Regions from separate parts of the Paraburkholderia sp. J11-2 genome, predicted to be linked through region 1. Evidence: predicted binding sites of a transcription regulator. Region 1 holds the regulator's gene; the other holds the start of a gene.
The links. The regulator LexA, encoded in region 1, represses DNA repair genes until DNA is damaged. The targets are predictions, from matches to a motif close to ACTGTATNNNNATACAGT.

Region 1 (7,186 bases):
CAGCTCGCGCGCAACGAACGGGAATGTCACGAAGATCGTGGCCAGCACGATGCCCGGCACCGCGAAGATGATCTGCACGTTATGGTCTTCGAGCCACGGCCCAAGCCACCCCTGCGCGCCGAACAGCAGCACATAGATGAGACCCGAGATCACGGGCGAGACCGAAAACGGCAGGTCGATCAGCGTGGTGAGCAGCGCCTTGCCGCGAAACTCGAACTTCGCGATCGCCCACGAAGCCGCGAGACCGAAGGCCAGATTCAGCGGCACCGCGATCGCCGCGGTGATCAGCGTGAGCTTGATCGCGGAGAGTGCGTCGGGGTCGACGAGCGACGTGAAGTAGAAGCCAATGCCCTTCGAAAGCGCCTGCCAGAACACGGCAACGAGCGGCACCACGAGAAACAGCGCGAGAAACGCGAGCGCGATGCCGGTCAGGAGCCAGCGCACCCACGGCGCTTCGGTGACCGGATCCGGCCGGCGCGTGCTGCGTTGTTGCGGCAGCGTGCTCATTGCGCACCTCCCGCGACGGTTGCGCCCACCACGGCATTCGGCGCGCTGCCGGCCGAAACGCCCCGGCTCGTACGGCGTTGCAAATACCACTGCAGCGAGTTGATGAGAAGCAGCATGACGAACGAAACGCAGAGCATCATCACGGCAAGCGCGGTCGCGCCGGCGTAGTCGTATTGTTCGAGCTTCGTGATGATGAGAAGCGACGTGATCTCCGACTTCATCGGCACGTTGCCGGCGATGAAGATGACCGAGCCATACTCGCCCAGCGCGCGCGCGAACGCGAGCGCGAAGCCGGTGAGCAGCGCCGGCAGCACCGCGGGCAGCACGACGCGGCGGAACGTGAGCCAGCGCGAGGCGCCAAGGCACGCTGCGGCCTCCTCCTGCTCGCGCTCGAAGTCCTCGAGCACCGGCTGCACCGTGCGCACGACGAACGGCAAGCCGATGAAGGTCAGCGCGACGAGCACGCCAAGCGGCGTGAACGCGATCTTCAGACCGAGCGGTTCCAGGAACTGGCCGATCCAGCCATTGCCAGCGTACACGGCGGCGAGCGAGATGCCCGCGACGGACGTCGGCAGCGCGAACGGCAGATCGACGAGCGCATCGATCACGCGTTTGAACGGGAACGGATAGCGCACGAGCACCCACGCGAGCAGGAACCCGAACACCGCGTTGATGAGCGCCCCGCCGAGCGCAGCCGTGAACGTGAGCCGGTACGACGCGATCACGCGCGGCGACCACACGGCGCGCACGAACTGGCTCCAGTCGAGCGTCGCCGTCTTGAGGAAGGTGGCGGCAAGCGGAATGAGCACCACGAGGCTCAGGTAAGCCACCGTGATGCCGAGCGTCACGCCGAAGCCCGGCAGCGCACTGGGCTTGCGCAATCGAAACGTTGTCATGCTCATCGTCCAGACATGGGTTGCGCGCTTGCCGGGTTCGCCGGCGGCGCCGAAAAGCGCGCCCGTGGGCGCGCTTCTTTGTTATGCGGTCGCGTCGCGATCGACTGCCAACCGGTACTGCGGTACAGCGGTGTTGCGTGACTTACTGCGGCTGGTAGATCGAATCGAACACGCCGCCATCTGCGAAATGCGTCTTCTGCGCGTTGGTCCAGCCGCCGAACGTGTCGTCGACCGTGTAAAGCTTCAGCTTCGGAAACTTCGCCGTGAGCGCCGCCGGGACCTTGTCCGAACGCGGACGGTAGAAGTTCTTCGCGGCGATCTCCTGGCCCTCTTCGCTATAGAGGAACTGCAGGTAGGCCTCGGCCTCCTTGCGCGTGCCCTTCTTTTCGACGACCTTGTCCACCACCGCAACCGGCGGCTCAGCCAGAATGCTCACCGAAGGGACCACGATCTCGAACTTGTCCGGGCCGAATTCCTTGAGCGAAAGGAATGCTTCGTTCTCCCATGCGATCAGCACATCGCCGATACCGCGCTGCACGAAGCTCGTCGTCGCACCTCGCGCGCCCGAGTCGAGCACGCCTGCATTCTTGTAGAGCTTCGAGACGAAGTCCTTGGCCTTCTGCTCGTTGCCGCCCGGCTGGTGCAGCGCATAGGCCCACGCCGCGAGATAGTTCCAGCGCGCGCCGCCCGAGGTCTTCGGATTCGGCGTGACGATCGACACGCCCGGCTTCGTCAGATCGTCCCAGTCCTTGATGTGCTTGGGGTTGCCCTTGCGCACGAGAAACACGATCGTCGACGTGTACGGCGAGGCGTTGTCGGGCAAGCGCTTTTGCCAGTCCTTCGCAACGATGCCCTTGTTGGCGAGCGCGTCGATGTCCCATGCGAGCGCCAGCGTCACAACGTCGGCCTGCAGGCCGTCGAGCACCGAGCGCGCCTGCGCACCCGAGCCGCCGTGCGACTGCTTGATGGTGAGCGTTTCGCCCGTCTTCGCCTTCCACTGCTTGATGAAGGCCTCGTTAATGTCCTGATACAGCTCGCGCGTCGGATCGTAGGAGACGTTGAGCAGCGACGTGTCCGCGTGAGCGGCCACGGGCGCCATCGCCGTAACTGCGACGAGCGGCGCAACGCCGATAACCAGTTTTGCCGCCAGTGATTTCAGCCAGCCTGCGCGCCCCGTATGTGTCGTGCCCATCTATCTGTTCTCCGTTTTCGTGTGTGCTCGTTCGCGCTCATCCGTGCGCATCTGCGAATTGCAGCTAACGATGGAGGCCAGTCTAGCGATCCGCTTACATTATTAAAAATGATGTTTTCTCATTTTTTAATACGCAAAAGTGGTAAGGACAGAGGAAGTCGCTGCTAGAGCGCGATTTCGTCCGCACAAACGCGGGAAAACGGCCTGATAGCAATGCTCAGTTGACGAACTTCAAGTAACACTTGAAAAGTGGCGAGTACTGTATAAAAATACAGTTACCTGTTCAAACATACAGTGGCGCCATGACCAAACTCACCGCACGACAGCAGCAGGTTTTCGATCTGGTTCGCCGGGCGATCGAACGCACGGGCTTCCCGCCCACGCGCGCCGAGATCGCGGCGGAACTCGGCTTCAGCTCGGCCAACTCCGCGGAGGAGCATCTGCGCGCGCTGGCGCGCAAGGGCGTGATCGAACTGGCTGCGGGCGCCTCGCGCGGCATCCGCCTCATGCCGGGGCCCGACGACCTGCCGCACCAGTTCACGCTCCCGCACCCGAGCATCATGCAGCTCTCACTGCCGCTCGTTGGCCGCGTCGCAGCGGGTAGCCCGATCCTCGCGCAGGAGCACATCTCGCAGAACTACATGTGCGACCCGGCACTGTTCTCGAGCCGCCCTGACTATCTGCTGAAAGTGCGCGGCCTTTCCATGCGCGACGCCGGCATTCTCGACGGCGACCTGCTCGCCGTGCAGAAGAAGGCCGAAGCGAAAGACGGGCAAATCATCGTGGCGCGCCTTGGCGACGACGTCACCGTGAAGCGGCTGAAGCGCCGTTCGAACGGGCTCGAACTGATCGCCGAGAACCCCGATTACGACAATATTTTTGTCGAGGCTGGCAGCGCGGAATTCGCGCTGGAAGGCATCGCGGTTGGCCTGATCCGCCCCACCGAATTCTAAGCAATCCGTCTGCGCGCGTTGTGCGCTGAGTTTACGCACTACCTGGAGAGAGTCATGGAACGCCTTGCCCGCTTGCTGCCCTTCCGTCAATTCGGCCGTCTTCGCCACCTCCGTGGAATCGCCTCTTGCGCGGTGCGCGAGGTGCGCGACTCGGCCGCCGCACTGAGCGGCTCGCTCTTCGAAGACTCGCCAGAGATGGTGGCCGCCAGCACGGCCGACCTGCCGGCGCTGCCCTCGGCCCAGCCGGCGTTTGCGCGCGTGTCGCTCAACAGCACGCTCAACACCGAGCAGCCCATGCGCCGCGCGCCGGTGCGGGTCTATCAAGGTCAGTCGCGGCTCATTCTCGTCGGCACGGTTGACGCGGTCTGCCGTGCGATCGACCGCTGCATCGCGGAGCAGCACAGCGACCTGCCTGCAGCGCTGGCGAAGTAAGGTCGAATCGAGCGCGAATTCGCCAATACGCGGCTCAAATGTGAGAAGAGGTTACGGTCGGGATCGTTTAATCAAGTTTGCGGTCAACACCCTGTTTGAACGATTTGTCCTATGCCGATGACGGAATCTCCCTCAACCCCTCGTAAAACCCAAGGCTGGAAGAAGCCCGTAGCGATCACCGTTGCGCTCGCCATGATTGTTGGCGCGCTTGGCTACGCGTATGCGTCGCCCTATATCGCGGTGAAACACATGAAAGCCGCCGCCGACGCTCGCGACGCCGCCACGCTCAACGAGTACGTCGATTACCCTGCGCTGCGCCTGAGCCTCAAACAGCAGGTTGGCGAGATGCTGCATCGGCGCATCGAAGGGCAACACAGCAGCAATCCGCTGCTGATCCTCGGCGCCGTAATTGGTGCGGCACTGATCAGTCCGCTCGTGGATGCCTACGCAACGCCAGAAGGCGTGGCCGCCCTGCTGAGCGGCATGCCGCCGACAGGCAAGCCTGGCGACCGGCCGCACGCGCCGCCGCCGACGGAGTCCAGCGAGCAATCGGCGCAATCGGCGCCGTCACCGGCCCCAGCGGCGTCGGGCAATCCCACGCCCGAGGCTCGGCCGGTCACCACGGCCGGCTATCGCGGCCTCAATGAATTCGCGCTCACGTGGGAGCGCGGCAATACGGGCGAGCACTATGCCGCCATCCTGCAGCGTCACGGGCTCTTCTCGTGGAAGCTCGCAGCGGTCGAGCTAGACGAAGGAAACGTCTCGAACTGAGGCAGATTGGGAGCGAACGCGGAAACAGGCCGGTTCCGTGCGAACCGGCCCGCTTGGTCCTGCTTGATCCCGCTCGATCAACTAAGCGGCGGCTTGCTGCTGTTTTTCCTCAGCCGCCGACGAACACGCCACGAGAATGCTGCACGACACGCGGTCGAGCAGCGGCGTATTGCCCGCGCCCATCCACCAGCGCGAAAGCCCCGTGCGGCAGCGGTGACCCACCACCACGAGGTCGGCATTCAGTTCGTTGGCCAGATTTGCGATTTCGTCGATCGGATGCCCGAACGCGAAGTGCCCCTGGGCGCGCACGCCACGCTCGGTTAGCCAGTCCACGCCTTCCTGAAGGATTTCGCGCGCCGTTTCCTCGAAGCGGCCGCAGGCCACATCGGTCAGCAGGCCCGCGCTCTGCGCGATCGTCGAGCGCATGTCGACAACCGAGAGCAGATGCGTTTCCGCCTGCAGATCGAGCGCAAGGTCGGCGCCGCAACGCAGTGCCTTGCGGCCTTCGCGCGAGCCGTCGTAACAGAGCAGAATTTTTTTGTAGCTCGCCATGATCGCTTCTCCCCGCCCGCGTGATTTGCAGGCTGTGCGATTCTCATGATGGTGCGCCGCAATTCCACACGCAAGGGCTGGAAAACGCCAGGTGGGCATCGAAAACCGCCAGATGCGTCTTAGGCAACGCACACCTCTTGTGCATGGCCTGATGCTTGCCGCGACATGCATTCGCCTCGTGCCACGTCGAACGGCCTGGAAGCGCCGCCCAACCCGCCACGCAGCAATGCACTAAAATGGGCCGCCTTGTTTCGCGCGATTGTTCGTTTGCTTTTGCGTTCGCTCTTGCGTGCGCCTCGCGCGACACCCGTTCGACTCACGTTCAACTGGTCCATGTCCGCACCCGCCATCGAATTCGAGCAGGTCATCAAACATTACGGAGACAGGACGGTCGTCAACGGCCTGTCGTTCAACGTCCTCCCCGGTGAATGCTTCGGGCTGCTCGGCCCCAATGGCGCTGGGAAAACCACGACGCTGCGCATGCTGCTCGGCATCGTTTCGCCCGATGCGGGCCGCATCAGCCTGTGTGGCGAGCCGGTGCCCGCTCGCGCGCGTTACGCCCGCCAGCGCGTGGGTGTCGTGCCGCAGTTCGACAATCTCGACCCCGACTTCACCGTGCGCGAGAACTTGCTCGTGTTCGGCCGTTACTTCGGCTTGTCCGCGCGTGAAACGCGTGACCTCGTCGCGCCGCTGCTCGAATTCGCGCGCCTCGAAAGCAAAGCCGATGCGCGCGTAGGTGAGCTCTCGGGCGGCATGCGCCGCCGTCTCACACTGGCGCGCGCGCTCGTGAACGACCCCGACGTGCTCGTGATGGACGAGCCCACGACAGGCCTCGACCCGCAGGCGCGGCATCTGATCTGGGAGCGGCTGCGCTCGCTGCTCGCGCGCGGCAAGACGATTCTCCTCACCACGCATTTCATGGAGGAGGCCGAACGACTTTGCAATCGCGTCTGCGTGATCGAGGAGGGCCGCAAGATCGCCGAGGGTGCGCCCAAGGCGCTGATCGAATCGGAGATCGGCTGCGATGTGATCGAGGTGTACGGCCCGGACCCGGTCTCGCTGCGCGACGAGCTTGCAGCCGATGCGAAGCGTACGGAGATCAGCGGCGAGACGCTATTCTGCTATGTCGACGACCCCGCGCCCGTGCATGCGAAGCTGCGCCACCGCTCGGATCTACGCTACCTGCACCGGCCCGCGAATCTCGAAGACGTGTTCCTGCGGCTCACAGGCCGCGAGATGCAGGATTAATGCGCCAGGATTAATGCGGCAGGATTGACGGCGGCATACGAATCGCCAAGGACACCATGCAGACACGCACCAACAACCCGACGCCCTCGCGCCCCACCCAGGCGCCCATGCGCGAGCCGCGCGCCGCGCTGCCTTCGAACGCCACGCACTGGATCGCCGTGTGGCGGCGCAATTATCTGGTCTGGCGCAAGCTCGCCCTTGCGTCGATGTTCGGCAATCTCGCCGACCCGATGATCTATCTCTTCGGTCTCGGCTTCGGGCTTGGGCTGATGGTGGGGCACGTCGACGGCGTCTCGTACATCGCGTTTCTCGCGGCGGGGACGGTGTCGTCCTCGGTCATGATGTCGGCGAGCTTCGAGTCAATGTACTCGGGCTTCTCGCGCATGCACGTGCAGCGCACGTGGGAGGCGATCATGCACACGCCGCTCACGCTTGGCGACGTCGTGCTAGGCGAAGTCATGTGGGCCGCGAGCAAGTCGATGCTCTCGGGCGCGGCGATCATGGTGGTGGCCGGTTTGCTCGGCTACGCGAGTTTTCCTTCCATGCTGCTCGCGCTGCCCGTGATCGCGCTTGCGGGCCTCGCGTTCGCGAGCTGCGCGATGATCGTCACCGCGCTCGCGCCGTCCTACGACTTC
Region 2 (7,186 bases), on a different contig from region 1:
ACGGCGTCCATCAAGGCCATCGCGGGCAATTCGCCCCCCGAGAGCACGAAGTCGCCGAGGCTCACTTCTTCGTCCACGCAGCGGTCGACGAGACGCTGGTCGATCGCTTCGTAGCGGCCGCACAACATCACGAGACCTGGCTCCTGCGCGAACTGCATGACGCGTTCGTGCGTGAGCGGCTTGCCTTGCGGCGACATCAGCAGCACACGCGGAGCGCTCACGCCGGCTTGCGCCTGCGCGGCCTTCGCCGCATCGATCGCCGCTTCGAGCGGCTTGGCCAGCATGACCATGCCGGGGCCGCCGCCGTAGGGGCGATCGTCGATCGTGCGATAGTTGTCGGTCGTGAAATCACGCGGATTCCACGTGCGCAACGTGTAACGCTGCTGCTTCGCCGCCCGGCTGGTAATACCCCAGTCGGTCAGCGCGCGGAACATCTCGGGAAAGAGCGTGACGACATCGAACTGCATCGCTCTCTCCGTTCAGCGAAATTGAATCACGGCGCGCGGTATTGCCGTGTTGCTTAGTAATCGGCTTCCCAGTCGACGACGATACGCTTCGCCGCCAGGTCCACCGTTTTCACGAACACGCCCACAAACGGGATCAGGCGCTCGCCGGTGACCGGCTTGCCATCCTTGTCCGTAGACGGGTAAGTGACACGCAACACCGATTGCGCGCCATTGTCGATCAGGTCGGCAACCTTGCCGAGCTCGACACCCGCCTCGTTGGCGACGTCGAGGCCGATCAGGTCGACCCAGTAATATTCATCGGCTGCGGGCGCCGGGAATTCGGCCCGGCTCACGTACACGCGCGCGCCGCGCAACAGCAGCGCGGCGTCGCGGTCGGCCAGGCCCGAAAGCTCGCCGACGACGCTGTCACCATGAACCTTGGCGCTCACGCGCACCGCGGAATGACGCTCGCGATGCCCCTGACCCTCGCGGCCCTTGAGAAGCCACCAGCGTTTAGCGGAAAGCAGCGCGCGGCCGTCCTGCGCGTGCGGCGCGATCTTCAACCAGCCCTTGAGGCCATAGGCGTCGATCACGGCGCCGACTTCAACGGCGTCGTCCGGCCAGCTCGCTTCGGTTTCGGCGCGCAGGCCCTCGGTTGCAGGCGCAGCTTTCGCGGCGCTCTCGCGCGCAGGCTTGCGCACGAACGCACCAAACGAAGGCGCGCTGCGGGCCGCAGCTTTGCCAGCGCCGCTGGTCGCAGCACTTGTTGCAACGTCGGGCGCCCCGCTTTCCGACGCGTCGTTCGCCTTTACGGCAGATTTAGCGTCATGCGCGGACATCGGCACCCCTTGCGACCAGCTTGATATCGCACACGCTCATGGAGCGCGTACGCGGGTAAAACACGGACAACAGACTGAAAGACGCTTAAAAACTTAAGCAGCCGGCGCAGCGGCGGCGGTCTTTTGCGCTTCCTTCACGAGGCGCTCGACTGCCGGCGACATTTGCGCGCCGTTTTCCTTCCAGTACGTCACGCGATCTTGAGCGATACGCAGCGTTTCACCCTTGGTAGCGACCGGGTTGTAGAAGCCCACGCGCTCGATGAAACGGCCGTCGCGACGGTTGCGCGAATCGGTTGCGACGATGTTGTAGAACGGGCGCTTCTTCGAGCCGCCGCGTGCCAGACGGATGATGACCATACTAAAATCCTTGAAAACCGGGGTTCGGGACTACTGAAACATGCGATTATAGCCCGAAACCGGAGGCATAACAAACACTTAACGGGAAATTGCGCGCTGGCGCCGGGAAAGCGGCAAGACGCGGCAGTCAAAGTGCCGCTCGTGGCCACGGCGGGCGGGCCCTGGAGCGAATTGTGGCGACTTTCAGACGACTCGTGCAATGGCTGCGTCGCACTTGCGGCGCCGGCGGGCGTGACAGCTCCCTTTTTCGGGCACCCCGAGCGTCGGCCGGACGGTTCGCACTGGCGTGGCTCGGCCTTGCCGCCGCCCTGCTCGCGGCACCGCTCGCTCACGGGGCGCTTCCCATCGAGCGCATCAAGCTCCCGCCAGGCTTCCACATAGCGGCGCTCTCCGAGGACGTTCCCGGCGCGCGCGAAATGACGCTCTCGGGCAACGGCATCTTATATGTAGGGAGCATGAGCGGCGACGTGTACGCGCTCGAACTCAAGGACGGCAAAGCGGCGAAGCGCCATATCGTGGCATCCGGGCTGACGATGCCGGTGGGCGTGGCCTGGCGCAACGGCGCATTATACGTCTCGGCGGTGTCGTCGATCGTGCGGCTGGACGACATCGACCGTCATCTCGACGATCCGCCCAAGGCCGTAGTCGTCACGGATTCGCTGCCCACCGAGCGCCACCACGGCTGGAAGTTCATCGCCTTCGGCCCCGACGGCAGGCTATATGTGCCGCAAGGCGCGCCGTGCAACGTCTGCCTGCCGGCAAGCGACCCGCAGCGCGTGCATTTCGCGATGATCGGCCGCATGGACCCCGACGGCTCGCACTACGAGACCATTGCGCGCGGCGTGCGCAACACGGTCGGCTTCGCGTGGCATCCGCAGACGCACGAACTCTGGTTCACCGACAACGGCCGCGACATGCTCGGCGACGACATCCCCGACGACAAGCTCAACCGCCTCGCGCACACCGGCGAGGACTTCGGCTTTCCGTATTGCCATGGCGGCAACGTCGCCGACCCCGAGTTCGGCGCGGGCCATCCTTGCAGCGGCTTCACGCCCCCGGTCGCGAAACTCGGCGCGCACGTGGCGTCGCTCGGCATGCGCTTCTACACCGGCTCGATGTTCCCGGCCGATTACAAGAACAGCCTGTTCATCGCCGAGCACGGTTCGTGGAACCGCAGCAAGAAGGTCGGTTACCGCGTAGTGCGCGTGAGCGCCAACCCCGACGGCACGAACGCACGTCAGGACGTGTTCGCACAGGGCTGGCTCAACGCCGACGAGACCCAATGGGGCCGCCCCGCCGACGTGCTGCCGCTGCCCGACGGCTCGCTCCTGATCAGCGACGACTACGCGGGCGCGATCTATCGCGTGACGTACGCCAAACCGTGACGCGCGCGCCGCGTTAAAGCTGCTGGCCTGGTGCCAGGCATAAGCGTGCGCTTGTGCTGCAAGCGAGGCGCGCGGCATACAATGCCCGGCGGCCCGTGTGCGATGACGTGATGCGCCCATGACGGCCAAACGTTCACGTTATGCCCGAGCCCATGCCCAACGAAAACAACCCCGCACGCTTTCGCTCCAAGACCCTCACCGCCGCCCTCGCGTTCCTGTTTGGCAGCCTCGGCGCACATCGCTTCTATCTGTATGGTCCGCGCGACGTGTGGGGCTGGGCGCATCTGTTCGGCACGCTAATCGGCATTCCGGGCGTGATGCTGCTCGTCGCAACCGAACGCGCCTCGATTCCCGGCTGGGGCCTCGCCGTGATCGGCGCGGTTTCCGTCATTTCGGCGTTTCTGGCGGCAATCGTCTATGGGCTGCGCCCCGACGCCAAATGGGACGCGCAGTTCAACGCCGCGTTCGTGGAGCAAGGCCGCACAAGCCGCTCGGGCTGGACGGTCATCTTCGTCGTGATCTTTTCGCTGCTGATTGGCGCATTCCTGCTGATGACGGGACTCGCGCTCTCTTTCCAGACCTATTTCGAGTCGCAGGTCGAGGCCGCAAAGGCCATCTCGCAGTAACGCCGCGAGCCCGATCAGAACAAGTCGAGTTGCGGCTTCTCGCGCTCGGTTTTCGACTGCACGAACGCCGACATATCGAGAATGCCGTGACGCCGCTCATTGAGCCCGAGGCGCCGCACGGCATTGTGAAAGCGCTGCTTGAGCAGGTCGGCCCAAAGCCCCGTGCCCTTCATGCGCTGCGAGAACGCCGACTCGTAGTCCTTGCCGCCGCGCATGTCGCGCACACGGCTCATCACGCGCTCGGCGCGCTGCGGGAAATGCGCCGCCAGCCAATCCTGGAAGAGCGGCGCGACCTCCCATGGCAAACGCAGCACGATATAGCTCGCGCTCGTTGCGCCGGCCTCGGCGCAGGCTTCGAGCACACGCTCCATGTCGGGCTCGGTCACGAACGGAATGACAGGCGCGATGCTCACGCCGACCGGCACACCGGCTTCGGCTAGCGTGCGAATGGTGCGCAGGCGACGCGCAGGGGTCGCCGCACGCGGTTCGAGCGAGCGGGCGATATCGGCGTCGAGCGTGGTGATCGTGATCGCCGCCATGAACTGCTTGCGCGCGGCCATCGGCGCGAGCAGATCGAGATCGCGCTCGATCAGCGAGGACTTCGTGATGGCCGCGAACGGATGCTGACGCTCGGCCAGTACCTCGACCACGCGCCGCGTGATGCGCATGTCGCGCTCCACCGGCTGCCAGGCGTCGGTATTCACGCCGAGCGCAATGGGCTCGGGCTCGTACGAAGGCTTCGCGATCTCCCGCGCCAGCAGTTCTGCGGCATTCACCTTCGCGTAGATACGGCTTTCGAAATCGAGCCCCGGCGAGAGACCGAGATAGCTGTGCGTGGGCCGCGCGAAGCAATAGATGCAACCGTGCTCGCAACCGCGATATGGATTGAGCGAGACGTTGAACGGAATGTCCGGCGACTGGTTGCGCGTGAGGATGCTTTTCGCACGCTCTTCGAAGACTTCAGTGCGCAACTTCGGCTCACTGTTGTGGTCGGCCTGGTCCCCTTGGCCCTCCTCGCCTTCGCCCGCCTGCTGCCAACCATCGTCGAACGCTTCGCGCTGGTCCACTTCATAGCGCCCTTGCAGGTTCGTAACCGCACCGCGCCCTTTGCGTGCCGTGGGCGGCGCAACGGGATACCAGGTATCGGTATCGGGATCGGGGTGGCGGGAATCGGTCACGGCTAAAGTGAACAGGACATAAAAAACGCGGCTCAATACTGTACAAATATACAGTACTGAGCCGCGTTGTCGAGTCCTAAAAACGGGGCGCTGACAGCCGCTCACTCCCCCACGGCGATGGTCAGCGTCTCCTTGATCTCTTCCATCACCACGTAGCTTTTCGACTGAACCGCGCCGGGCAGTTGCAAGAGGATGTCACCCAGCAGCTTGCGATAGTCTGCCATCTCGCCGATGCGGGCCTTGATCAGATAGTCGAAGTCGCCCGAGACGAGATGGCACTCCAGCACTTCGGGAATCTTCTGCACTTCGCGGCGGAACTGGTCGAACATATTGCCGCTCTTGTGGTCGAGCGTGATCTCCACGAACACGAGCAGCGCCGCGCCCAGCACCGCGGGATTCACGCGCGCGAAATAGCCCGTGATGACCCCGTCGCGCTCCATGCGCTTCACCCGCTCGATGCACGGCGTCACCGAAAGCCCGACCTGTTCCGCGAGGTCCTTCATGGCCATGCGGCCGTCTTCCTGGAGCAGTTTCAGGATGCGGTGATCGAGCCGGTCGAGCGCGCGGACCGGCTGGCGTTGCGTTCTCATGATTTCTTCCCGAAAATCTGAAAAATACGATAACAAAACCTAGGCATACAACAATAGCATAGCTACAAATACTGGCTACACGCGAATTTTCATGCCTTCCACCCTATCGGTGCCAAAACACCGCTTCCAGGGCCCCGGCAACACGGCGTAGCCCCAACGAATCTATACGGAGCAGCTATGCGAGTCGTCGTGTTGGGCAGTGGTGTGGTCGGTGTGGCCAGCGCCTGGTATCTCGCCCGCGCGGGCCACGAAGTGACGGTGATCGACCGCGAAGCCGGTCCCGCGCTCGAGACCAGTTTTGCGAACGCCGGCCAGATCTCGCCGGGCTACGCTGCGCCGTGGGCCGCGCCTGGCGTGCCGCTCAAGGCGATCAAGTGGATGTTCGAGAAGCACGCGCCGCTCGCTATTCGTCTGGACGGCACGAAATTCCAGCTGCAGTGGATGTGGCAGATGCTGCAGAACTGCACGGCCGAGCGTTACGCGCTCAACAAAGGTCGCATGGTGCGCCTCGCCGAATACAGCCGCGACTGCCTGCAGGCGCTGCGCGCCGACACGGGCATTCAATATGAAGGCCGCACGGGCGGCACGCTCCAGGTGTTCCGCACACAGCAGCAGTTCGAAGGCGCGGCGAAGGACATTGCCGTGCTGAAGGACGCGAACGTTCCGTACGAACTGCTCACCGCCGACGAGTTGGGCCGCGCCGAACCCGCGCTCGCCGCGGTGTCGGGCAACCTCACGGGCGGCCTGCGTCTGCCCGGCGACGAAACCGGCGACTGCCAGATGTTCACCACGCGCCTTGCCGCGATGGCCGAACAGCTGGGCGTGAAATTCCGCTACAACACGCCGATCGACAAGCTCGTCCTGCAAGGCGACCGTATCGCGGGCGTGCAATGCGGCAGGGAACTGGTGCGCGCGGATTCGTTCGTGGTCGCGCTCGGCTCCTTCTCGACGAAGATGCTCGCGGACATCGTGAAGATTCCGGTCTATCCGCTCAAGGGCTATTCGATCACGGCGCCGATCGTCAACGCCGACGCCGCGCCGGTCTCGACCGTGCTCGACGAAACCTACAAGATCGCGATCACGCGTTTTGACGATCGCATCCGCGTGGGCGGCATGGCCGAGATCGTCGGCTTCGACAAGTCGCTCAAGCAAGCCCGTCGCGAAACGCTCGAAATGTGCGTGAACGACCTGTTCCCGGGCGGCGGCGACACGACGAAGGCCACCTTCTGGACCGGCCTGCGCCCGATGACGCCGGACGGCACGCCGGTCGTCGGCCGCACCCCGATCTCGAACCTGTTCCTGAACACAGGCCACGGCACGCTCGGCTGGACCATGTCGTGCGGTTCGGGCCAACTGCTCGCCGACCTGATCTCGGGCAAGCAACCCGCGATCCGCGCCGACGATCTTTCGGTTCACCGCTATCTCGGCGACACGCAGGGCTCGCATCGCCCGGCTTATGCCTGAAGCAACGCTTTCAGCATGAACGAACACGGCGCCTCTGGGGCGCCGTGTTTCATTTCTCGACTCGCTCGCTACGATTGGCGCGCGGCGTCAGAACTGATCTTCCGCCAGCGCCAGCACGCCCTCGCTGCCGCTTGCGCTGACGATCGCCGCTTCGAGCGCCACAGCCTGGGGCAAGACGTGTTGCGCGAAGAACTGCGCCGTGGCGATCTTCGCGCCATGGAACTTCGGGTCGTCCTGCATGAGACGCTGTGAGGCGAGCATGGCCCGCGCCATCTGCCAGCCGCCCAGCACGATGCCCGCC

Region 2: the regulator LexA is predicted to act here: its motif matches at 4,869-4,886, upstream of U5A57_RS16805 (PA0069 family radical SAM protein).

Annotation. Positions count from the first base shown of each region.
Region 1 is NZ_CAJMYY010000018.1:160,105-167,290, reverse strand. It holds gene cysW (sulfate ABC transporter permease subunit CysW) at 1-507, opposite strand, end outside; gene cysT (sulfate ABC transporter permease subunit CysT) at 504-1,403, opposite strand; gene U5A57_RS24940 (sulfate ABC transporter substrate-binding protein) at 1,546-2,595, opposite strand; gene lexA (transcriptional repressor LexA) at 2,898-3,548, shown strand; gene U5A57_RS24930 (hypothetical protein) at 3,603-3,980, shown strand; gene U5A57_RS24925 (DUF2939 domain-containing protein) at 4,092-4,751, shown strand; gene U5A57_RS24920 (universal stress protein) at 4,833-5,303, opposite strand; gene nodI (nodulation factor ABC transporter ATP-binding protein NodI) at 5,637-6,551, shown strand; gene U5A57_RS24910 (ABC transporter permease) at 6,608-7,186, shown strand, end outside.
Region 2 is NZ_CAJMYY010000010.1:266,175-273,360, forward strand. It holds gene trmD (tRNA (guanosine(37)-N1)-methyltransferase TrmD) at 1-467, opposite strand, end outside; gene rimM (ribosome maturation factor RimM) at 521-1,285, opposite strand; gene rpsP (30S ribosomal protein S16) at 1,379-1,642, opposite strand; gene U5A57_RS16795 (PQQ-dependent sugar dehydrogenase) at 1,924-3,027, shown strand; gene U5A57_RS16800 (TM2 domain-containing protein) at 3,180-3,653, shown strand; gene U5A57_RS16805 (PA0069 family radical SAM protein) at 3,668-4,831, opposite strand; gene U5A57_RS16810 (Lrp/AsnC ligand binding domain-containing protein) at 4,933-5,421, opposite strand; gene U5A57_RS16815 (D-amino acid dehydrogenase) at 5,599-6,885, shown strand; gene U5A57_RS16820 (acyl-CoA dehydrogenase) at 6,973-7,186, opposite strand, start outside.